DNA from 3 places in the Streptomyces sp. NPDC088116 genome. Region 2 is predicted to be linked to each of the others. Evidence: riboswitches for the same ligand, from Rfam matches in the RefSeq annotation. Region 2 holds a riboswitch; each other region holds the start of a gene.

Region 1 (7,833 bases), on a different contig from region 2:
GCGCGACATCCTCGAAGGCCTTCACGAGAGCCTGGGAGAGGACCCGTTCGCCGTCGATGAGGCCCTGGCCCTCCTCCACGGCTACAGCATGATCACGCTGACCCGGCAGACCGTGGAGGTCCACCGCCTGGTCCAGGGCGTGGCACGCGTCGCCGACCCCGCCGACCCCCATCGCAGCGTCCAGGCCATCGCGACCGCCCGCGAACGAGCCACCCTGCTACTGGAGCAGGTACTGCCGGAGAACCCGCTGTTCAACGTCCCCGGGTGGCCCCGGTGGCGCGAACTCCTGCCGCACCTGCTGGCCCTGACCGACCGGACTCCGGCGGAGGAGGACCTGCACACCGCCGGCCTGCTCATGGCCGCCTCCGGATACCTTCAGGGCGACGGTCACACCAGCACGGCCATAGCCTGCGCGCGGCGCGCGGTGGAGATCAACACCCGGCTCCAGGGCTCCGGCCATCCGGCCACCTTCGCCGCCCGCAGCTTCCTCGCCAGTGCCCACCGGGCCGCCGGCGACCTTGAGACAGCCACCCCTCTGCACCAGCAGAACCTGGCCGACCACGAGCGCGTACACGGCGCCGATCACCCCGACACCCTCGTCGCCCGCGCCAATCTCGCCTACCTCTACGCCCTGCGAGGCGAGCCGGCGCGAGCGCGGGACCTGCACCAGCGGAACCTGACGGACATGCGGCGCCTTCACGGACCCGACCATCCGCACACCATCAACGCCCTTGCCAACCTGGCCAGTTCCTACCGCGACATGGGCGACCTGGAGAGGGCCATCGACCTCCACCGCAGCGCCCTTGCCGACTACGAACGGGTCCACGGGCCGGACCACTCCGAGACCGTCACCGCCCGCAGCAACCTCGCCTACGCCCACAAGCTCGCCGGCGACGTCGACGCGGCCACCGCCCTCTTCGAGAGGGTGCTTGCCGACCGCGAACGCCTCTACGGCCCCGACCATCCCCTCACCGAACTCGCCCACCAGTTCCTTGAAGACACCCGCGAGGCTCACGGCCGGGAATAGAGACTCACGGCCACGCATGGGCGGACGGAAGGGCGAGCGCCGACGAGGACCGCAGCCGTCAGGGGTTGATGCCGTTGCCGCGCAGCCAGCTCATCGGGTCGATGCCCGAGCCGCCCGGCGTGTGGACTTCGAGGTGCAGGTGCGCGCCGGTCACGTTGCCGGTCGCGCCGACCCGGCCGATGACCTCGCCGCTGCTGACCTTCTGGCCGGCGCTCACGGTCATCGAGGACTGGTGGGCGTACCAGATCTCCGTACCGTCATCCAGCTCCAGCACCGTGCGGTAGCCGTACGAGCCCGACCAGCCGGCCGACTTGATGGTGCCGCTGTGCACGGCCTTGACCGGCGTACCCGTCGGGGCGGCGAAGTCCAGGCCGGTGTGCTGGCCGGAGGACCACAGGGAACCGGCCTCACCGTAGGTGGAGGTGAGTGTGTACGAGGAGGTGGGGAGGGAGTAGCTGGCGGCAAGCTTGGCGAGGCGCTCCGCCTCCGCCTTGGCCTTGGCCTCCGCCTCGGCCTTCTTCTTCGCCGCCTCGATCTTCTTCTCGGCGTCGGTCTGCCGGGCCTTGGCCTGCGAGGCGGCCTTCTCGGCCGCCGCCGTCTCCGTGGCCGCCTTCTGCACGGCGTCGGCGGCGCCCTGCTGCTGCTCCGCCTGCTGGAGGATGCGGGCGCGGAGGGCCTCGCCCGCGTTGGCGCCCTGTTCGGTGTCCGCGACCGTGAGACCGGCGGAGGTGAGCGGAGCGCTGGCCAGGACGTCCGTCTCGGAGTCGTCCGATGCCAGGGAGCCCATACCGGGCAGCGACTTGGAGTCCGGAAGGTTGTCCGCGACCACGTCGGGCAGGGATATGGAGACCGCGGGCTTGTCCTGCGCGGTGGCGATGCCGCCCGCGCCGACGGCGGCGATGACGCCGACACCGAGGACCGTGGAGCTGCGGGCCAGCCCGTTGTTGCGCTTGGCGGCCACGCGGTGTCTGCCGCGTACGGGGCGGACGGACTCCTCGGTGGGATTCCATTCTCCCCAGCCCGGTTCCGGCTCCTTGCCGTAGGAGAGAGTTTCGAAGGGGGCTGCCGGGGCAGGCTTGTTGGACGCCACGGGGGCGCGCTCCTTTCCTTCCTTCTCGCCTACCGGGTTAGCTGACGGGTTCGGAGCAGGAAGGTCTCCTACGGGCGCTTCTGCCGCACGGAGGCAGCAAAGAACGTCCGATTCACCCCAATTGGTGGTTCCCCGGTTCCCTCGCGGAATTCGGCGCTGCGCACGGTGCCATCTCTGGCGACGGCTGGGACGACCGCGCTGCGTTATCGAACGTTAATAGAGAGCAGGGCCTTATTCCAAGCTGTTCCTGATGATCGTTAACAACTTCGCAACGGACACATCAGGGCACACGTGAGCGCAATGGGGCGAGTTGACAGCGATTCAGGGTGCCCGTCGATTCTGACGGTACGTCAATTGCTATGCGGAGGGGCACCTGTTGACTACCCACAGTGGCCGACGCCGGTGAAGGCACCGTGAAGGGCTCCATGAAGGCTCCACGAGGACCCGCCGACGGGCTCCGAGGGGCCGCACAGGCCTCGCGCTCCGACAGGCCGGGAGGGCCCCGGGGGCGGCGTCACGGAACGGCCGGCGTGCCCCTGCGCCGTTCCGGCTCCCCCTCCGCGGGCCGGTTGACCGCCAGCAGCGCCATGTCGTCCTGGCTCCCGCCGCCCGTATGCACCCGTACGTCGTCGATCAGCGCCTGGAGCAGCTCGTCGGGCCCCTGGAAGATCCGCCCGTCGAGCCGTTCGCGCGGAAGGTAGAAGACCCCCCGGCCGTCGCGCGCCTCGGTGAGCCCGTCCGTGTAGAAGAGCAGCGTCGCGCCGGCGGGGTACGCGGACTGCTCGGCGCGGTCCGGCCACGCGCCCAGCTCGCTCATCCCCAGCGGCAGCGCGGGGTCGCTGGGAGCCAGCATCCGTACGGCGCCGTCGCCGTTCATCAGCAGCGGCTCGGGATGCCCCCGGTTGACCAGCCGCACCACGTTCTCCCCGTGCGGGATCTCGGCGAGCACGGCCGTCGTGAACCCCTCGAAGGTGTCGAGCCCGCCCCGCCGCGTGCCCTCCCGCGTCAGGGCGCGCTCCAGCCGCTGTGCGACCGCCTCCAGCGAGCTCTCCTGCTCGGCGGCCTCCCGGAACGACCCGATGATCACCGCCACCGCTTCGACCGCGTCGAGCCCCTTCCCCCGTACGTCCCCGACCACCAGACGCACCCCGTACGGCGTGTCCTGTACGGCGAACAGGTCCCCGCCGATGTACGCGCCCTCCTGCGCCGCCTCGTACCGCGCCGCGACACGCAGCCCGCCGATCCGCTCCGCGGGTCTGGGCAGCACGGCGCGCTGGGCGGTCTCGGCGATGATGCGGGCGGAGGCAAGCCGTTGACCGCTGCGGCGCACGACCGCGTTGATGTACAGCGCGAGCAGGGAGACGACCACCACCGTCAGCAGCTCACTGCTCGCCTCGACCGTGAACAGCGATTCGCTGCTCAGGCGCAGCGCCAGCTCGGCGGCCAGCGAGGCGAGGGCGACCAGGGACGTGCCGAGCATCGAGTAGAACGGGGCGGCGACCAGGGGGGCCGCCGCGAAGAGGGGGCCGGAGGTGACGCGCGCGGGCGTCGTGAGGTCGAGTATCACCCCGACCACGATGACCAGGGAGGGCAGATAGCGCACCATCCGGCGTCCGGTACGGACACCCCGGCCGGTCCGCCGGGCGTGGCCGCCCACCATCCGCGGGGCATCGCCGACCACCCAGAACCCCCGCCCGTCACCGGGGAGAGCGTCCCGAGCGGCCCGGCGACGCCTGCCGCCGATGCGCTCCGTGAGCTTCCTCAGCTTGCCCACCAGTGGTCTCCTGCCCGGTCAGCCCGCGGCGGCGGACCGTACGGCGCCCCGCCTACCCAGGCTGGCCGCTGTCGGGCCGGGTGGCGAGTCAGCCGTCCGCCGAGTGGGCTACGCGTCCGAGGGGTGGACCAGTCGGACGAACCCCACGCGGTACGGCAGACCAACACCACGTGGTGCGGCAAAGCGGAGGCGGCGGCAAGCACGACGAAGGCCCGGATTCACAAGGAATCCGGGCCTTCGTTTTCTTCCAGTAGCGGGGACAGGATTTGAACCTGCGACCTCTGGGTTATGAGCCCAGCGAGCTACCGAGCTGCTCCACCCCGCGCCGTTGAATGCAACTCTACGCCATTCGGAGCAAGATCAAAACCACCTGCCCCACGGAGCGGATCAGGCCGCCTCGACCACATCGGCCCGCACCGCCGCGGCCCACTCCACCAGAAGCCGCTGGTAACGCTCCTGCTCAGCGGGGGAGAGCGTGCTCCCGGCCCGCCCCCAGAGGGCACGGATCTCGGAATTGACGACAGCGGCGGACCGAACGGAACCACGGGCACCGGAAGATTCGGGCGAGGAAGCGAACATAAGCCCAAGGCTACGGCCAGCCACTGACAATCGGCAGAGCGTGTCCCCCTACGCTTGGACCGGTGATCGAAACCATCGTGTTCGACGTCGGGGAGACCCTCGTCCGCGACGACCGTTACTGGGCCTCCTGGGCCGATTGGCTGGGGATTCCCCGCCACACCATTTCCGCTCTCGTCGGCGCCGCCACCGTCCAGAACCGGGACAACGCCGACGCCCTCCGCCTGATCAAGCCCGGCATGGACGTCGGCGAGGCCTACCGGGCCAGAGAGGCCGCCGGGCGCGGCGAACACCTCGACGAGTCCGACCTCTATCCCGACGTCCGGCCCGCCCTGGCCGGCCTCCGGGCGCTCGGCCTGCGTGTCGTCATCGCGGGCAACCAGACCGTCAAGGCCGGTGAACTGCTGCGCGGCCTCGACCTGCCCGCCGATCTCGTCGCCACCTCCGGCGAGTGGGGCACCGCCAAGCCGTCCCCCGAGTTCTTCGCCCACGTCGTCGAGGCGGCGCGGACCACGCCCGAGCGGACGGTGTACGTCGGCGACCATCCCGCGTACGACCTGTTCCCCGCCCGGGAGGCGGGCCTGCGCACGATCCATCTGCGGCGCGGGCCCTGGGGCTATCTGTGGGCGGACGACCCGGATGTGGCCGAGGCGGCGGACTGGCGGATCGACAGACTCACGCAGCTCGCGTCGATCGCGGCGGAGTGGACGGCGGCGAGCACGGACGTACGGGACGAGGAGGCGGGCGTACGGGACGAGGAGGCGGGCGTACGGGACGAGGAGGCGGGCGTACGGGACGAGGCCATACAGGACTGAGACGTACGCCACCGCGACAGACGTGGCCGACGGCACCGGGACCGGCGCAGGGGGCAGGGGAGCCCCCGGGGGGGACCCAGGACCCGACGCGACCCGACGGCCCCCGGCCGGACACGCCCCACTCACACCCCGCCCCACGGCTCACTCGTACCGCCGCCCCTCCCTCACACCACCCCGTACTCGTGCGCGGGACCGCCCTGCCACTCCACCCAGTTCGGGTCGTCCAGCAGATCCCAGGCATCGGGCAGACCGGCCAGGCGCAGGAACTCGATCAGATGGTCGTCGCTGTGCGCGAGGCCCATGATCCGTCCGCGGACGGTGACTCGCCGCCCGCCCGTCCCGGACGCCCGGTGTACGACGATCGGTACATCACTCATACGCTCAAGCGTGCGACCTTCCCGCCCGGTCCGCAGCCTCTGGTACGTGTGTCTCTTCTCCCGCGGTCCGCCTCGGGCGCGCCCCCGGCGCGCCGCCTCAGCGCTGGGCGCCCGCGCCCGGCAGGTCCTCCTCCGTGAAGGGAAGCGCGTCCAGGTCACCGTCGAACTTCCCGAGACCCAGCGCCGTCAGCTCCGCCTGATCGGACGGCGGACCGTGACCGCCCGTACCGTCCGGGCCGGGCAGCGCCTGCTCGGTCCAGATGCATTTTCCGGTCGACGTGAAGCGGGTGCCCCACCGCTGGGAGAGCGCGGTGACGAGTTGCAGCCCCCGCCCGCCCTCGTCCGTCTCCAGCGCACGGCGTATACGCGGCGTGGTGAGACTGCCGTCGGAGACCTCGCAGACCAGATCCGCGCTGTGCAGCAGCCGCAGCCGTACCGGGCCCTTCGCGTGCCGCACGACGTTCCCGACCAGCTCGCTGGCCAGCAGTTCCGTGGTGGTCGCCAGGTCGTCCAGGCCCCAGGTGGAGAGCTGCTCCCGGACGTGCCTGCGCGCCTCGCCGGCGGCCTGCGGATTCTCGGGGAGCGGCCAGGAGGCCATCTGGTCGGCGGTCAGCGCGTGGAGGCGGGCGACGAGGAGGGCGGCGTCGTCGGTGGTCTGCTGCTCGGCGGGAAGCAGACGGGCCGTGAGGGAGTCGCAGAGCGGCCCCAAGTCCTCCTCGCTTTCCGCATGTTCACGCTCTTTCCCGCTGCCGCCCGCTCCACCGTCCGCCCGGCCGTAGCCGACGGCGGTACGCAGGAGCCGCGCGAGGTCCGCCATGCCCGCGTCGATCTCGCGCGTGGCCGACTCGACCAGGCCGTCGGTGTACATCACGAGAAGGCTCTCCGCGGGCACCTCCAACTCGACGGTTTCGAACGGCGGTTCCGCCGCGCCCAGCGGCGGGTCCGGGACCTGGTCCGGGAAGTACACCGTGCCGTCGGGGTGGACCACGGCCGGTGGCGGATGCCCGGCGCGTGCGACGGCGCAGACGCCGGTGGTGGAGTCGTACAGCGCGTACAGGCAGGTGGCGTACGAGTCCTCCCCCAGGCCGCCGACGATCTCGTTGAGGTGGCTCATGATCTCGTCGGGAGGCAGTTCGAGGTGGGCCAGGGTGTGGACGGCGGTACGCAGCCGCCCCATGGTCGCCGCCTCGGACAGGCCGTGCCCCATCACGTCCCCGATGACGAGCGCGACCCGGCCGGCGGAGAGCGGGATGATGTCGTACCAGTCCCCGCCCACGTCCATCCCCTGCCCGGCGGGGAGGTAGCGGGCGGCGGCCGTGCACGCGGGCACCTCGGGCAGCCCGCGCGGGAGCAGGCCGCGCTGCAACTCTCGGGAGCGGTCGTACTCGGCGTCGTAGAGCCGGGCCCGTTCCAGCGCGTGCGCGAAGAGCGCGCTGATCGCCGTCAGGAGGGTGCGCTCCTCGCCGGTGAGCCGGCGCGGCCGGTCGAAGGCGATGACGCACACACCGAAGGTGTGCCCGGAGGCGGTCAACGGCAGAAACGCCCAGGCCGACTTGCCGGCCGCCGCGGGCCGGTCGGCCAGATCCGGGTAGCGCGCCGCGTACTTCTCCCTCGACGGGATGAACAGCGGTGCCCCGGTCCGGATCGCGTCCCAGAGCGGGTCGCGTGCCCTGCGCAGCTGGCCGTCGAGGGTTTCGAGGAAGCCGGGCGGGTATCCGACGGCCCCGACGTTGTACGCGCGGTCGCCCTCGATGGCCTGCACCACCAGACCGGTGGCGCCGAACGGCGGCAGCACCCGCCGTGCGACCGCGTCCACCACGTCCTGTGAGGTCGTCGCCGCGGCGAGCGCCTCGGTCAGCTCCGCGATCCGCGCGGCCCGCTCGGAATCGGCCCGAGCGGCGGCGGCCCGCTCGGCCTCGTGCCGCCGCCGCTCCGTGACGTCGGTGAAGTAGAGGATCACACCGTCGGGGACGGGAACGAACCGCAGGTGGTAGCCGCGCCCGGTGTCCGGCATCCACACGTCGAAGCCGACGGGGGCGTCCTCGGCGGCGGCCTCCCGGCAGCGGGCCTCCAGGTCGGGAACCTGCCGTACGGAGGACAGCTCCCACAGGACGCGGCCGAACAGCTCCTCCTCGGAGGAGCCCAGCATGCGCTCGGCCTCCAGGTTGACGAAC
Region 2 (7,833 bases):
GTACATCCGGTAGGCCTCGGCGAGCATCTTCTCGAAACCGTCGGCCGCCTGGTCGGCGAAGGTCTCCTCGTCGATCAGCTCGTTCTTCAGATTCGAGATCTTGGCGCTGAAGGACTTGGGCGGGTAGCGCTTGGGGTCGAGGTCCAGATCACGGCAGACCAGGGCCATCAGACGCTTGGAGTCGGCGGCGTCGTAGATCGAGAACGACGAGGTGAACCCGAGCCTCTTCGACTCGCGCCGCAGGATGCGGATGCAGGCGCTGTGGAAGGTCAGCACCCACATGGCGGCAGCGCGCGGGCCGACGAGGTCGGCGACGCGCTCCTTCATCTCCCCCGCGGCCTTGTTGGTGAAGGTGATCGCCAGTATCTGGCCGGGGTGGACATGGCGGGTCCCCAGCAGATGTGCGATCCGGTGGGTCAGGACCCGGGTCTTGCCGGAGCCGGCTCCGGCCACGATGAGCAGGGGCGAACCGGTGTGCACGACGGCCGCGCGCTGCTCCTCGTTCAGCCCTTCGAGCAGCGCGGCCGGATCCACCACGGTGCGCGGGGCCCCGTCGCGGTGGTAGGCGTCCCGAACCGGTGGCGCGTCGAAGGCACCCTCGAAGAGGTCGTCGGGGACCTGCTCCGGGGCGTGCTCGGCATGGTCCTCGGGCGGCGGTGGATGCTCGTCGCCGGAGGGCTGGAGGTCCGCCAGGAAACTGTCGTCAAAGAGGCTGCTCATCGCTTTACGAGTCTAGGCTCCCGGACTGACAGCCCGCGCCCGCCTTCGGAAGTCTCCCGGCGTATCCGGCGGGGGCACCCGGTGTATCCGGCGGGGGCACCCGACCCAGGCCTCCCCCACGGCCGCGTGGTCTCCATGGACCGGGCACCCTCCCCGTACACGTCATGCGTACATGTCGTGGTGGCCCTCCGTACACATCGTCGCGCGCACGTCGCTTCGGAGTCCCGCGCAACCTCCGGCGACCTGCCCGGCGGACGTGCGGAACGGCCGGAAATATCACGCAACGTAATGGCGGACTTACCCACCAACACCCCCGCACACCGCGCGGGCAAATGTCACGAAAACGTATCGGGCATATCGGCCATCCGCCTTCACACAAGCGCCACACTTTGGCTAGCGTGCTCCGTCAGGCAGCCCGTACCCTCCCCGGCGATCCGCGCCAAGCGGGCGGCCCGTGCCGAATTCGACCTTCCTGTGAGGAAGTTCGGAACCGGGGACCCACTCTGCACGACCGGGGTGAATCGGGCCGTACGTTCCAGGCCCGTAGGGCAGCCTTCCGTTCCGCCCGAACCCGACAGCTAACCCGGTAGGCCGTCCACGGAAGGAGATGCCGACCTTGGCGTCGCATCGCAAGCCGCGCAACCGTAGCGGAGTACGCGCCAACTCCCCGGCCGTCGGAGTCACGACGGCCGCTCTCGCTTCGGTCACGCTGCTCTCGACACAGAACGCGCACGCCGCGCCCACCGAGCCGACACCGTCCGTAGAAGAGGTACAGAAGAAGGTCGACGATCTGTACCGCCAGGCCGGGAGCGAGACCCAGCAGTACAACAAGGCCAAAGAAGCCACCCAGGAGCAGAAGCGCACGGTCGACCGCGCGCTGGACGACGCCGCCGAGCGCGCGGACAAGCTGAACGAGGCTCGCCGCAAGCTCGGCGGTTACGCGGCCACGCAGTACCGGGAAGGCGCGGTCACCCCGACCGCCGCCCTGCTGTTCGCGGACAGCCCGGAGGAGTTCCTCGAACAGAAGCAGGTCACGGACCGGCTGACCGACCGTCAGCAAGGGGCCGTCGCCGAGTACCAGTCGCAGCAGGCCGCCGCGACGAAGCAGCGGGCCGAGGCGACGAAGAGTCTGGAGTCGCTCTCCGACTCGCAGGCATCCCTGCGCACCAGCAAGGAGAGCGTCCAGAAGAAGCTCAGCGCGGCGCGGGCGCTGCTGTCGAAGCTGACGGCGGAGGAAAAGGCGCGACTGGCCGCGCTGGAGCGCAAGAAGGAAGACGAGGCCCGCCGCAAGGCGGAGGCGAAGGCCAAGGAAGACGCTCGGGCCAGGGCCGAGGCCGAGCGCCTGCGCGAGAAGCAGGAACAGGAGCAGGAGCAGGAACAGGAGAAGCGGCAGGGCGAGGAGAAGGCCGAATCCCCGTCGACCGGACCGGACAACGGGACCGGCACCGGCACCGGCACCGGCTCGGGCTCAAGTACGGGTACGGGTACGGGCACCGGGACCGGCTCGGGGGCCGCCGACAGCGCGCAGACCACCAAGGCCGCGAAGGTCCTCGCCTTCGCCCGCGCCCAGATCGGCAAACCATACGTCTGGGGCGCGACCGGCCCCAGCTCGTACGACTGCTCGGGCCTGACCCAGGCCGCCTGGAAGGAGGCGGGCGTGGAACTTCCGCGTACCACCTGGGACCAGGTGAAGACCGGCACGCGCGTCGCGACGGAGGACCTCCGTCCGGGCGATCTGGTCTTCTTCTACGACGACATCAGCCATGTCGGCATCTACATCGGCGACGGCATGATGATCCATGCCCCCAAGCCGGGCGCGAACGTCCGCGAGGAGTCGATCTACTACATGCCGATCTACGGCAGCGTCCGCCCCGCCTGACCAGCGGCGGGCCGCTGAACTCACGTCCGTGGCCCGCGAAGCGCCGTCGAGCGCTCCGCGGGCCACCGCGGGCCCGACCCGCTCAGGTCCAGAGCGTGGCGATGAAGATGTTGACCACCGTCAGACCGCCCACCACGCCGAACAGCGGCTTCGAGGCGGCCTCGTCGTCCCGCTTCACGTACACCACACCCAGGATCACGATCAGGATCGCCAGCTTGATGCCGATCTTGATGTTGTCCAGGGTCTGACCGTCGGCCTGGTTGAGGCCCACCAGCACCATGCCGGTGATCAGCATCGTCAGCGCTCCGTGCAGCATCGGTGCGTCGAACCGTGCCGCGCCCGCGCTCATCGCCTTCATCTGTGTCAGAAAGCCGCCGAGCAGCGAGGCGATGCCGATGATGTGCAGGGCGACGAAGACATTGATGAGTACGTCCATGGCTCGGAGCCTAGCCATGGCCATATCACCACTCTCCGGTGAGGTGAGGCTTTCTGCCGTATCGGTCGGGTCCGACCGGAGATCGCCGCTCCGTCGCGATCGAGTTGATCACAAAGCGCAACAGATCATCCATCTCGCGCCAATACCGCCATGTCGACACTTGCTTGTGACCTTGCCCCTTACGGTCCTCTCCGGGTGGGCGGCTCTCGCCGTCGGCCCCGTACGGACATTGAGGAAGAGGACCACCCCCGTGGCAGCGCACCGAAAACCCAAGCAGCGCCCGCTTTCCGGCTCGGCGGGCCGTACCGCCGCCACTCTCGCGCTCGCCGGAGCCGCGACCGTCACCGCCTTCGACGGGCCCGCACACGCCGAGCCCCGTCTCACCCCCGCCCAGGTCAAGGCCAAGGTCGACGGGCTGTACGAGCAGGCCGAGGCCGCCACCGAGCGGTACAACGGGGCGAAGGAGAAGGCGGACGCCGCAAGCACCTCGCTGGCGGAACTGCGCGACGAGGCGGCGCGTCGTACGGAACGGCTCAACACGGCCCGCGACGCGCTCGGTTCGATCGCCGCCGCGCAGTACCGGGCCGGTGGCCTCGACCCCGCCGTACAGCTCGCTCTCAGCTCCAGGCCCGAGGACTACCTGGAGGCGGCCGGCCTCGCCGAACAGGCCGGTGCCCGCCAGGCGAGCGCGATCGCCGGGGTCCGCAGGGGACTCGCGCAGATCGCCGAGCTGCGCACCCGGGCCGACGGACGGCTCGTGACGCTCAGGGCACACCGGGCCGAACTGGCCCGGCACAAGTCCACCATCCAGGCGAAGCTCGACACCGCCCAGAGGCTCCTCGACAGCCTCAGCGCCCCGCAGCGCGCCCAGTACGCGGGGCAGGAACAGCGGAGCGGCGATGCCGCGGCCGGTGGTGCGATGGGAGCGCCGAACTCCCGTGCCGCCGCGGCCGTCGCCTTCGCCTACGGGGCCATCGGCAAGCCGTACGTATGGGGCTCGACCGGCCCCGGTTCCTTCGACTGCTCGGGCCTGGCCCAGGCCGCCTGGCGCTCCGCCGGAGTGGCCCTCCCGCGCACCACGTACACCCAGATCAACACCGGGCAGCGTGTCACACGCGACCAGCTCGCCCCGGGTGACCTGGTGTTCTTCTTCTCGGGCATCAGCCATGTCGGGGTCTATGTCGGCAACGGGCAGATGATCCACGCCCCACGGCCCGGTTCGGCGGTCCGGATGGCGCCGATCGACCAGATGCCCTTCGCGGGAGCCGCCCGGCCCGCCTGAGGGAGCCGACGCCGGGCCCGCGTCCTGCATACCGCGTTCCGGGCCCGCGTCCGCGTTCCATCCGCGTTCCGTCCGTGTTCCGTCCCGCGTCCGCGCTCCGTTCGCGCCGAGATGACCGGACTGGCCCATTCCAGGATGCCGCTTCCCCGTACCGAGGTGACGATGAGCAGCAGCACGCCATCGGCCCGCGAAGGGGTGAGTCGTGATGAGACGAGCCAGCGCCGTCAGAGCCGCTGTACTCGCCGCCGGAGCGCTCTTCGTCCTGGCACCCGTCGGCCTCACGCCCCGGGGCTGCGGCGATCTCTCCGGCGGCCGGCTCTGTGTCGAGGGGCCGATCGGCGGCACGGGCAGGTTCACCACCCGTTACGACCGGCACGCGGGCGGGCCGGACATCGCCGTACGGCTCGGTTATCAGCGCAGGGACGACCGGATCACGGCCTTCCCCGGCTGGTTCGGGACACGGCGCACCCTGCACGGCCAGGCGGAACTGACCGGCACGATCAGCACCGAGCCGGGCGAGTGCGTCCGCGGTCTGCTGGACCACCGGGGCCTGGTGTACGTCACCCAGTGGCACTGCTCGTAGCTCGTGGCCGAGGCGCGCCGACTGCCGCGACCGGGCGGGGTCAGACCAGCCGGCGGGCCGTCGCCCAGCGCGTCAGCTCGTGCCGGTTGGAGAGCTGGAGCTTCCGCAGGACCGCCGAGACATGCGATTCCACGGTCTTCACCGAGATGAACAGCTGCTTGGCGATCTCCTTGTACGCGTAGCCCCGCGCGATCAGACGCAGCACCTCGCGCTCCCGCTGGGTGAGCCGGTCGAGGTCCTCGTCCACCGGCGGGGCGTCCGTCGACGCGAAGGCGTCCAGGACGAACCCGGCCAGGCGCGGCGAGAACACCGCGTCGCCCTCCTGTACCCGGAAGATCGAGTCGACCAGATCCGTGCCCGTGATCGTCTTGGTGACGTAACCGCGGGCGCCGCCCCTGATCACGCCGATGACGTCTTCGGCCGCGTCCGAGACCGACAGCGCCAGGAACCGCACCGGATTCTCGACCGGTCCCATGAGCGGCGCGCAGCGGCGCAGCACCTCCACACCTCCGCCTCCCGGCAGATGGACGTCCAGCAGCACGACCTCGGGGCGCGTCGCCGTGATCACGGTGATGGCCTGGTCGACATCGGCGGCCTCGCCCACGACCTCGACGCCCGTCTGCTCGGTGACACCGATCTCGGCCTGTACGCCGGTACGGAACATCCGGTGGTCGTCGACGAGCACGACCCGTACGTGACGCCCGTCCCCGGCCTGTCCGCCGCTCTCCCCCGGCGTGCCTTCGGCCTGTACGCCCTCGCTCATCCCACTGCCCCTCGTCCTTGTCACGGCCCGTTTGCCACGGCCCGTTTGTCACTGCCCGTTGTCACTGCCGATGGTCGCTCCGCCGCCCCCACGGCCACGCGTCACAGCATCCCGCCCGTCGTACCGTACGGTCCCCCGGTCACCCGCCGATCGGTCCACCGGGCTCCCGCCCGGTCAGTCCGCCCGTTCCATCTCCAGCTCGACCTCGGTGCCGCCGTCCGGCACCGAACGCAGCCGCGCCGTCCCGCCGTTGCGCTGCATACGGCCGATGATCGATTCCCGTACACCCATCCGGTCGGCCGGTACCGAGTCCAGGTCGAAACCGGGTCCGCGATCCCGTACGGAGAGGAAGACCGTGCGTCCCTCCACCTCCGCGTAGACCTGCACCGCGCCTCCCTCGCCACCGTACTTGGCGGCGTTGACCATCGCCTCGCGCGCGGACTGCATCTGTGCGGCCAGTTTCTCGTCGAGCGGGCAGTCACCGACGATCACGACCTCGATCGGCACCCCGTGGTAGTCCTCGACCTCGGCCGCCGTCCGCTTCACCGCCTCGGCGAGGGTGGTCGGCTCGTCGTCCTCGTCCTTGCCCGTGCCCTCCGGCTTGTACAGCCAGGCGCGCAGCTCACGCTCCTGCGCGCGGGCGAGACGGCGGACCTCGCCCGGGTCGTCGGCGTTGCGCTGGATGAGCGTGAGCGTGTGCAGCACGGAGTCGTGGACATGCGCGGCGACTTCGGCACGCTCCTGCGCGCGGATCCGCATCAGCCGTTCCTCGGAGAGGTCCTGTGTCATCCGTACCAGCCAGGGTCCGGCGAGCAGCGCGACCCCGGCGACGACGGCTATCGCGCCGGTCAGCACATTGCCGAGCTGGGCCGCCGCACCGCGCACCACCATGAAGACGGTGAGGCCGAGGCCGACCAGGACGACGCCCGCGACGGCGCGGGCCAGTTGGAACAGCCTGCGGCGGGGCCCGACCTCGGTCCAGCGGGCGCGGCGCGCGTTGTCCGCCTGCCGCCAGACCAGCACGACGCCCGCGCCGATCAGCAGCATCGGCCAGATGTAGCGGTCGACTCCGTTGCGCCCGAGATCGACGTTGCCCACGAAGACGCCGGCGCCGATCAGCAGGGCGATCAGCGCGAAGATCTGGCCCTTGTCCGGCTTGCGGAGGCGGCGCCGGCCGTCCGGACTGGTCTCGAAGACCGAGCGCGGTTCGGTGGCCGTACCGCCGAAGCCGAGCGGGACGACGATCCAGAAGACGGCGTAGAGCAGCGCGCCGAGGCCCTGGGCGAAGAAGAGACCGAGGAAGACCAGCCGCACCCAGACGACCGGCAGCCCCAGATGGCCGGCGAGCCCGCGCGCCACACCGCCGAGGAGCCGGCCGTCCACGCTGCGGTACAGCTTGCGCGGCGAAGGCTCCTCCGGCGCCGAGGCGCGGGAGGAGGAGGTCGCGGCGGCGCGGGGCGGGGCGGCTGGCATGCCTTTGATGGTCACATGACGGGGCGGCCGGGGGCATCAGGGTCGGACCCCTGAGGCGACCCTGATGTGCCTCTCAGCTCCCGGAACGGGAATCCCGGGGGTCCGGCCCAAACATCGGTGGCCCCCGAGTCGGACCAGGGCCGATATCAGGGGGAGGCCAGGGTCGCGATGGCTGGAGCCGGGGCCGCCGCGCCGTCACCATGGACGTATGACCCAGTCGTCGCAGTCACCGTCCGCGCCGCCGCCCACCGCGTCGGCGTCCGCAGCAGGCCCCGCATCGCCTCCTTCCGTGCCCGCGCACTTGACGCGCAGCCCGCGGCAGAAGGTGTTCGCCGGCGTCTGCGGCGGGCTCGGGCGGTACTGCGACATAGATCCGGTGATCTTCCGGATCGTGATCGGGGTGCTCACGGCCACCGGCGGCATCGGCTTGATCTTCTACGGCTTCGCGTGGCTGCTGATCCCCCTCGACGGAGAGGACGAGACCGAGGCCCGCAGGCTGCTCTCGGGTCGGGTCGACGGCACTTCGCTGGTCGCCGTGCTGCTGGCGCTGGTCGGCTGCGGTCTGTTCCTGTCCATGCTGGGGGACGACGGCACGCTCAGCTTTGCCGCGATGCTGTCGATCGCGGTCGTGGGCTCGGCCGTCTGGTCACAGCGCCGCCGTGTCACACAGCCGGACGGCGGACCGCTCGATCCCGCG
Region 3 (7,833 bases), on a different contig from region 2:
AGTGGCGCGTGCTCTACAAGACGACCGCCGCGCGGTACGACGAACTCGCCGCGCACATCAAGGCGGTACACGACTACGACACACCCGAAATCATCGCGACCCCCATCACGAAGGGCAGCGACGAGTACCTCGCATGGCTGGACTCGGAGACGAGCGCGTAAGGCTCCTAACAGAGATCAGGGTTGCTCGGCGTCTGGGACTCACGGTCGGACTCACCTCGAACGGGGAGAACGGCGCCGCGGTCCTGCCCGCCGCCGCCGAGGCCGGTCTCGACCGCATCAACCTGTCCGTGTTCGGCACCACACCCGACGAACTGGCCGCAGTGCAGGCCCCGCGCCTCGCCTCCCCGAAACTCGCCGAGCGCAAGCTCGCCGCCCTCGACGCCACGATCGAGGCCGCGACCGCCCACGGGGTCAAGGTGTCCGCGACCATCGTCATTCCCGACCGCGACCACGTCGAGCGCGTTCTGCGTATCATCGAGCGGCACGGCCGCGCCGTCGTGGTCCGGATGCTCGTGTCACTGGAGGACGGGGGTGCCTCCCTCGATGCCATGCGGGCGGTCGTCGACCACCTTGGCGCCGTGCCACTCCGCCGCATCATCACTGCCGGCGCATCCGATCAGCGCGTGCGGTACCGGCTGCCTGCCCCGGAACGAGTAACGCCCCCGGGGAGATCCCTCCCCGGGGGCGCTCTGCCGCATCACCGCAGGTCAGTACCGCTCCGGCGCGTCCTTCGCGTCCCGCTCCGCGTCCTCCGCCGCCTGCCACGCGATGCCGTCCAGGATGTCGTGTTCGCTCACGACGACCTCCCGGGCCCCGGTCCGCTCCATGATCGCGAGCAGGACGAGGGAGCCCGCGCCGATGACGTCCGTCCGGCCCTCGTGCATGACGGGGATCGCGGCGCGCTCGTCGTGCGTGGCCGTGAGCAGGTGGTCGGTGATCTCCTTGACCCGCTCGTAGGGGATCCGGGAGTGGTGGATCGCGGCCGAGTCGTATCCGCTCAGGCCGAGCGCGACGCCCGCCACCGTGGTCACCGAACCGGCCAGCCCGACCAGGGTCCTGGGCTCCCGCAGCGGGACGGTCTTCTCGGCCAGGTCGAGGGCCGCCTCGATGTCGGCGCGGACCGCCTCGATGTCGGCCGTCTCGTACGGGTCGCTGACGACTCCGTCGCGTACGAGATGGCGCTCGGTGAGCCGTACGCAGCCGATGTCCACGGACCGGGCCGCCCGCACCCGGTCGTCACCGACGACGAACTCGGTCGAGCCCCCGCCGATGTCCACGACCAGGTAACTGTCCTGGCCCGGCAACTCCTTGGTGGCGCCGGTGAAGGAGAACTCCGCCTCCTGGTCGCCGGTGATCACCTCGGGCTCCACGCCCAGGATGTCCCGGACACCTCGGACGAACTCGTCGCGGTTCTCGGCGTCGCGCGAGGCGGACGTGGCGACGAAGCGGATCCGCTCGGCGCCGTGCTTCTCGATGACGGCGGCGTACTCCCGGCAGGCGGCGAAGGTACGCTCCAGCGCCTCGGGGGCGAGCCGGCCGGTGCGGTCCACGCCCTGGCCGAGCCGGACAATCGTCATCCGCCGGTCCAGATCGACCAGTTCGCCGGTGCCGGGGTGGGCGTCGGCGACGAGCAGGCGGATGGAGTTCGTACCGCAGTCGATGGCGGCGACCCTGGTCATGCGCCGTCCCCGTCCGTCGCGCGGGCATCCGTGCCGGTCGCGTGCGCCTCCGCGCACGGCGTGACGCACGGGCCCTTCGCCCACCACTCGGGCAGCATCGCGATCGCCTCGTCACCCAGCGGGTTCACCCCGGGGCCGGCCGCCAGCGAGTGGCCCACCAGTACGTGCAGGCACTTCACCCGGTCCGGCATACCGCCGGCGCTGGGGAAGCCCTCCAGTACGTCGATGGCGTCACGGCGCGCGATGTAGTCCTCGTGGGCCTCGCGGTACGCGGCGGCCAGTTCGGGGTCGGCCGCGAGGCGCTCGGTCATCTCCTTCATGACGCCGTTCGCCTCCAGCGTGCCGATGGCCGAGGCCGCGCGCGGGCAGGTCAGGTAGTACGTCGTCGGGAAGGGCGTGCCGTCGGGGAGCCGCGGGGCGGTCTCGACCACGTCCGGCTGTCCGCAGGGGCAGCGGTGCGCGATGGCCCGCAGTCCGCGCGGCGGGCGGCCGAGCTGTTCCTGGAAAGCGGCGACGTCCGCCTCGGTGGGCTCGGTGCGTGCGGTCTGCGGAGGGGGCGTGTCCATGCCTGCCTAGTTCTACGTTCTTGTGTTCTGCGTGAATTCGTTGACGTACGGAGTATCCGGTGCGTCCGGCAGCTCCACCGTATGCCCGGAGCGCGGATCGCGGACCGTCGCCGCCTACCGGTTCGGGCGGTCCGCGTTGTCCACGCCTTCCAGGACGTTCGAGTACCAGGGGCGCTCCTCCGCTCCCCGCTCCTCGCGTTCCCGCTTCTTCGCGTCCGGGTCGATCACGGTGTAGCCGGTCTCCCCGGGCTTCAGGTAGTGGAGGTGCTCGCGGGCGAGGCGCTCGATGTACGCGTCGTCCTGGAGCCGTTCCTTCTCGTCGCGCAACTCCTCGACCCGCTGCTTCGCCTCGCGGGCCAGCCGCTCCTGGTCGGCGATCTCGTTCCGCTGCGACACGTACTGCCGCATCGGATACGCCAGTGCCACGACCAGCGTGCAGACGACCAGAGCGAGGAAGGCCGCCCGGCCGGTGAGCCGGGAGCGGCGGTCCTGCCGGCGGGTCTGCGAGCGGTAGACCCGGGCGGCGGTCTGCGCGCCGAGCACCCGCAGCCTGGTCGCGGTGGAGAACCGGTCCCGGTTCCCGGCCATGGCCGCCTCCCCTGTTTACGTGCGTACGTCCCCGGACACGGTACGGGACCGCGGCCGGGGACGTACGGACGACGGGCGGGTCAGCCCTCGCGCACGCCGATCACGGCGACGAAGCCGCTGACGCGGAGAGCCGCTTACGCGGAGCGGAACCGGGGGAACGCGCTGCGGCCCGCGTACACCGCCGCGTCGTCGAGGATCTCCTCGATGCGCAGCAGCTGGTTGTACTTGGCTACGCGCTCGGAGCGGGCCGGGGCGCCGGTCTTGATCTGGCCGCAGTTGGTGGCGACGGCGAGGTCCGCGATGGTGACGTCCTCGGTCTCACCGGAACGGTGCGACATCATGCACTTGAAGCCGTTGCGCTGGGCCAGCTCGACGGCGTCCAGGGTCTCGGTCAGCGAACCGATCTGGTTGACCTTGACGAGCAGCGCGTTGGCGGCGCCGTCCTCGATGCCGCGGGCCAGGCGCTCCGGGTTGGTGACGAACAGGTCGTCGCCGACGATCTGGACCTTGGTGCCGAGCTTGTCCGTGAGGGCCTTCCAGCCGGCCCAGTCGTCCTCGAACAGCGGGTCCTCGATGGAGACGAGCGGGTACGAGGCGACGAGCTCCTCGTAGTACTCGGTCATCTCGGCGGCCGAGCGGGACTTGCCCTCGAACTCGTAGCTGCCGTCCTTGTAGAACTCGGAGGCGGCCACGTCGAGCGCGAGCGCGATGTCGCGGCCCGGGACGTAACCGGCTTCCTTCACGGCCTCCAGGATCAGGTCCAGCGCGGCGCGGTTCGACTCCAGGTTCGGCGCGAAGCCGCCCTCGTCGCCGAGGCCGGTGGAGAGCCCCTTCTCCTTCAGGACCTTCTTGAGGGTGTGGTAGATCTCGGCACCCCAGCGCAGGGCCTCGGAGAAGGACTCCGCGCCGATCGGGGCGATCATGAACTCCTGGATGTCCACGTTGGAGTCGGCGTGCGAGCCGCCGTTCAGGATGTTCATCATCGGAACGGGCAGCAGGTGCGCGTTCGGGCCGCCCAGGTAGCGGAAGAGCGGGAGGTCGGAGGCCTCGGAGGCGGCGTGCGCGACGGCGAGGGAGACGCCGAGGATGGCGTTGGCGCCGAGCGACGACTTGTCCGGGGTGGCGTCCAGGTCGAACATCGCCTGGTCGATCAGGCGCTGCTCGGTGGCGTCGTACCCGACGAGCTCCGGGCCGATCTGCTCGATGACGGCGAGAACCGCCTTCTCGACGCCCTTGCCCTGGTAGCGGTTCTGGTCACCGTCACGGAGTTCAAGGGCCTCGAACGCACCGGTGGACGCACCGGAGGGGACAGCAGCACGACCCGTGCTGCCGTCGTCGAGGCCGACCTCGACCTCGACCGTGGGGTTACCTCGCGAGTCAAGGATTTCCCGGGCTACGACGACGTCGATGGACGGCACGAGCATCTCCTTCTGGGATGTGGCGCTGGAAGTGCAGGGTCTCTTTGGCCTTGCGACATGAGCCTAACCGCCTCGCGGCCTTCGACCGGCGGGCGGCCGCCTCTAAGAATCCGCCCAGGACGAGAAAGAGGCCTGTTTCCGCGCCGGACGAGGGAAGGACAGGGTCGCGAATCCGCTGCGTGACGGGCCGATGACGGACCGGTGACAGGCCGGGTGACAGATCGGGGGACGAGCCCGTGACAGCGCGAACCCCGGACCGGCGCGTACGGGGGTGAACGCGCCGGGCCGGGGCGGCCTGTGGGGGGCGCCGCCCCGCAGGGCGGCCCGAGGGGGGATCAGCTCGGCTGGAGCTGATCCCCTTCGGATCTCCGGATCTCCGGATCTACGGACCTCCGGATCAGCTCAGGTGGAGCTGCTGGCCCGGGTAGATCACATCGGCGCTGTTGACGATGTCCTTGTTCAGCTCGAAGACCTTCTTCCAGCCGCCCTTGACCTTCTTGGCGTCGGCGATCTTCGAGAGGGTGTCGCCGGACTTGACCTTGTACTCGCCGTCACCCTTCTTGATCGTGACCGGACGGCTCTCGCTGCGCGAGGCGGGCTGCTCGGCATCGCGGGTGGACTGCTTCGGCTGCGCCTGCTGCTCGGGGGCGGCCTGCTGCCGGGACTGCTGCGGCTGCTCCTGCGTACCGGAGCCGGAGTCCGACGAGCCCGAACCGGAGTCGGACGAGCCGGAGCCGGAGCCCGAGCCGGAGGCGCCGGACAGGCTCACGCCGCAGCTCGGCCAGGCGCCCTTGCCCTGGCTGGCCAGGACCTTCTCGGCGACCGAGATCTGCTGCGACTTGGATGCCTGGTCGGCGCTGGAGGCGTAGGAGGTGCCGCCGTACGCCGCCCAGGTGGACGACGAGAACTGGAGGCCACCGAAGTAACCGTTACCGGTGTTGATGGACCAGTTGCCGCCGGACTCGCACTGGGCGACCTGGTCCCACTCGGACGAGGACGCGGCCGACGCGGACGTGGCGCCGATCAGCGGGGCCGCGACGGCGGCACCGGTGATCCCGGCCAGCGTGGCGTAGCGAGCGGCCCTGGACGGGCGGCGGTGCTTGGCCTTACCGGAAAACAGCATGGATCATCCCCTCACCGACGCCTACGAGGTCAGCTGTCGGGTTCGGGCCAAGTGAGTTGCCCGGCCGCGTGTTCGCACACGCGGCTTCACCCCAAGCCGGTCCCCGCCGTATCGCGGGACGCTGTTGGGCGTCCCTCTCCACGGCCGGGCCCGGCGCTAAAACCTTGGGTCCCCCGCTCCTGCCTTCGGCGCTTGACGCGACGACTGTTCCCCCCGACCGACGGCAGGATTCGGCGTTTCGGTCGACGGGGCCCGCGGTGCGAGCGGTTCAGACCGTAATCACAGGCCCCCCGGTTGTTCAAAGGAGCACAACCCGGGTAAATCGCCCTTACCTCCCCTGTCGTTGATCACGTTTCCGCTGGTGAGGGGCGAATCCGACCAACTACCGGAGCAATGGGCATCACTTGTGGCAAAGAGACCCTTGTCTCAGTTGCCCATACGTGGACATAGACCCCCGTAACACCCCTCGAACTGCCCTTGCCCCGCGCCGAGATCAGGGCGCTGATCAGGGGCGGACCGTCGAATCCGGGGCCCACGACGGCCCGTTCAACGCGCGCCCGCCCGCCGGCCGGCTCACACCCACCCGCCGGACACCTTCTGCTCGGCACCGACGAGCCAGACGGGGTCGCCGACGCCGTGCTGGCCGTCCGGAATGTACGGACCCTGCACCCCGCCGTCCGTGGCGTCCGTGAGACCGCCCGCGTCCCGTGCCGGTCCGTCACTTCGCGAGGCACGGCCGTCCGATGCGCGCTCGTCCGCGCCGCCCGAGGCGGATTCCTCCGGCGCCGCGCTCCCCCGGTGCTTGCCGGTGGCCGGCCCGGTACTCGCGCCCGCTCTGTCCTCGTCGGAGCCGTCGCCGGAACTGGAGGCTCCGGGCGAGGGCGTCTCCGCGGAGCCGGAAGGGGTCGAGCCGTCCTTCTTCTCGCCGTCGTCGGAGGCGGAGGGCGTGGCGCTCGGGTCGGCCGAGGAGCCGTCCGTCGGTCCGGTGCTCCCGTCCGTGGGGCCGGACGGCTCGGAGGTGGACTCCGAGGTGTCGCCGTCGCCGGTCAGGATGCCGGTCAGCCCGGCGATCGTGGCGCAGCTGAGCCAGGGCGTGATCCCCTGGGCCTTGAGCACCTTCTCCGCCACCGCTATCTGCTGGGTGCGGCTGGCGAGGTCGGGGCGGGACGCGTACTCGCCGCCACCGAATTTGTCCCAGGTCGCCTGGGACATCTGCAGTCCGCCGTAGAAGCCGTTACCGAGGTCCGCGCTCCATGTGCCGCCGCTCTCGCACTCGGCCACGCGGTCCCACGAAGACGATTCCGCCGCGCTGGCGCTGGTGGCACCGAGCAGCGGAATGGCGATTGCCGATCCTGTCACCCCCGCGGCGACGATCAGAGCAGGGGCCTGGCGAGGTCGACGGTGTCGGCCGTTCCCGGAGCGCATGCGGTTGCCTTCCGTGTGAATGTCAGTTCGACTACAGCGTGTGTCTGCTGTGAATGTTCGTGAACGTAGCGGTACTCGAACGTCTGTCACAAGCCGATGCAGGGAAGATCACGCGAATATCACAGTCTTGACGTACCGTCAGGAAGTCGCTGGTCGGACATTGCCGTGAACCGCACCGGAAGCGTGCGCAATCCCCGCATGATGAGCCCTCCCCGCCAGCGCAAATCAGCAGGATCCTCCGCAAGCCGCACATCCGGAAGCCGGGTCAGCAGCGTCGCGAGCGCGGCCTGGCCCTCCAGGCGCGCGAGGGGCGCACCGAGGCAGTAGTGGATGCCGTGCCCGTAGCCGAGGTGCTGGTTGTCACGGCGCGCGAGATCGAGCGTGTCCGGTTCGGCGAAGCGCTCCGGGTCCCGGTCGGCGGCGGCCAGTACGACCAGTACGGGCTCCCCCGTCGCGATCCGCTGCCCGCCGAGCGTCAGCGGCTCGGTGGCGTACCGCCACGTCGCCAGCTCCACCGGGCCGTCGTAGCGCAGCAGCTCCTCGACGGCCGTAGCGAGCAGATCCGTCTCCCCCGCGTCCAGCGAGGCCTGGAGCCGGGCGCGCTGCTCCGGGTGCCGCATTAGCGTGTACATGCCATTGCCGATGAGGTTGACCGTCGTCTCGAACCCGGCGAACAGGATGATGAAGGCCATCGCGGCGGCCTCGTTCTCGGAGAGGTGCTCGCCGTGATCGCCGGCGCGGATCAGCCCGGAGATCAGGTCGTCGCCCGGGTTCTCCCTTTTACGGTGGATGAGTTCGGCCAGATAGCCACGGATCTTCTTGACCGAGCGCGCGACGCCACCGCGCGGCCCGCCACCGTGACGGATCATCATGCCCGCCCAGTCACGGAAGTCGTCCTGGTCCTCGCGCGGCACACCGAGCAGGTCGCAGATCGCGTAGATGGGGAGCGGGAAAGCGAACTCGTGGATCAGATCCGCCTCGCCCCCGGCCGCGAACCCGTCGATCAGATGGTCCGTCAATTCCTGTACGCGA

Evidence for each region. Region 2 has a riboswitch for cyclic di-AMP ahead of ACIOJD_RS05050 (NlpC/P60 family protein). Riboswitches for the same ligand answer to the same signal wherever they lie in the genome.
Region 1: another riboswitch for cyclic di-AMP. It lies ahead of ACIOJD_RS33375 (M23 family metallopeptidase); the one in region 2 lies ahead of ACIOJD_RS05050 (NlpC/P60 family protein).
Region 3: another riboswitch for cyclic di-AMP. It lies ahead of ACIOJD_RS28320 (transglycosylase family protein); the one in region 2 lies ahead of ACIOJD_RS05050 (NlpC/P60 family protein).

The regions. Positions count from the first base shown of each region.
Region 1 is NZ_JBIUTF010000012.1:20,806-28,638, forward strand. Features, by position in the region: gene ACIOJD_RS33370 (tetratricopeptide repeat protein) at 1-1,027, shown strand, start outside; gene ACIOJD_RS33375 (M23 family metallopeptidase) at 1,086-2,117, opposite strand; cyclic di-AMP (ydaO/yuaA leader) riboswitch at 2,129-2,283, opposite strand; gene ACIOJD_RS33380 (PP2C family protein-serine/threonine phosphatase) at 2,632-3,777, opposite strand; tRNA gene ACIOJD_RS33385 (tRNA-Met) at 4,143-4,216, opposite strand; gene ACIOJD_RS33390 (hypothetical protein) at 4,279-4,470, opposite strand; gene ACIOJD_RS33395 (HAD family hydrolase) at 4,536-5,282, shown strand; gene ACIOJD_RS33400 (hypothetical protein) at 5,447-5,659, opposite strand; gene ACIOJD_RS33405 (SpoIIE family protein phosphatase) at 5,757-7,833, opposite strand, start outside.
Region 2 is NZ_JBIUTF010000001.1:1,152,012-1,159,844, forward strand. Features, by position in the region: gene pcrA (DNA helicase PcrA) at 1-720, opposite strand, end outside; cyclic di-AMP (ydaO/yuaA leader) riboswitch at 1,166-1,329, shown strand; gene ACIOJD_RS05050 (NlpC/P60 family protein) at 1,337-2,599, shown strand; gene ACIOJD_RS05055 (hypothetical protein) at 2,682-3,035, opposite strand; gene ACIOJD_RS05060 (NlpC/P60 family protein) at 3,286-4,317, shown strand; gene ACIOJD_RS05065 (hypothetical protein) at 4,523-4,900, shown strand; gene ACIOJD_RS05070 (LuxR C-terminal-related transcriptional regulator) at 4,941-5,663, opposite strand; gene ACIOJD_RS05075 (PspC domain-containing protein) at 5,838-7,136, opposite strand; gene ACIOJD_RS05080 (PspC domain-containing protein) at 7,345-7,833, shown strand, end outside.
Region 3 is NZ_JBIUTF010000007.1:486,601-494,433, reverse strand. Features, by position in the region: gene cutA (divalent-cation tolerance protein CutA) at 1-161, shown strand, start outside; partial or broken gene ACIOJD_RS28345 (radical SAM protein) at 176-643, shown strand; gene ACIOJD_RS28340 (exopolyphosphatase) at 710-1,681, opposite strand; gene ACIOJD_RS28335 (DUF501 domain-containing protein) at 1,678-2,247, opposite strand; gene ACIOJD_RS28330 (septum formation initiator family protein) at 2,362-2,835, opposite strand; gene eno (phosphopyruvate hydratase) at 2,970-4,253, opposite strand; gene ACIOJD_RS28320 (transglycosylase family protein) at 4,651-5,376, opposite strand; cyclic di-AMP (ydaO/yuaA leader) riboswitch at 5,380-5,577, opposite strand; gene ACIOJD_RS28315 (transglycosylase family protein) at 5,950-6,735, opposite strand; gene ACIOJD_RS28310 (cytochrome P450) at 6,921-7,833, opposite strand, start outside.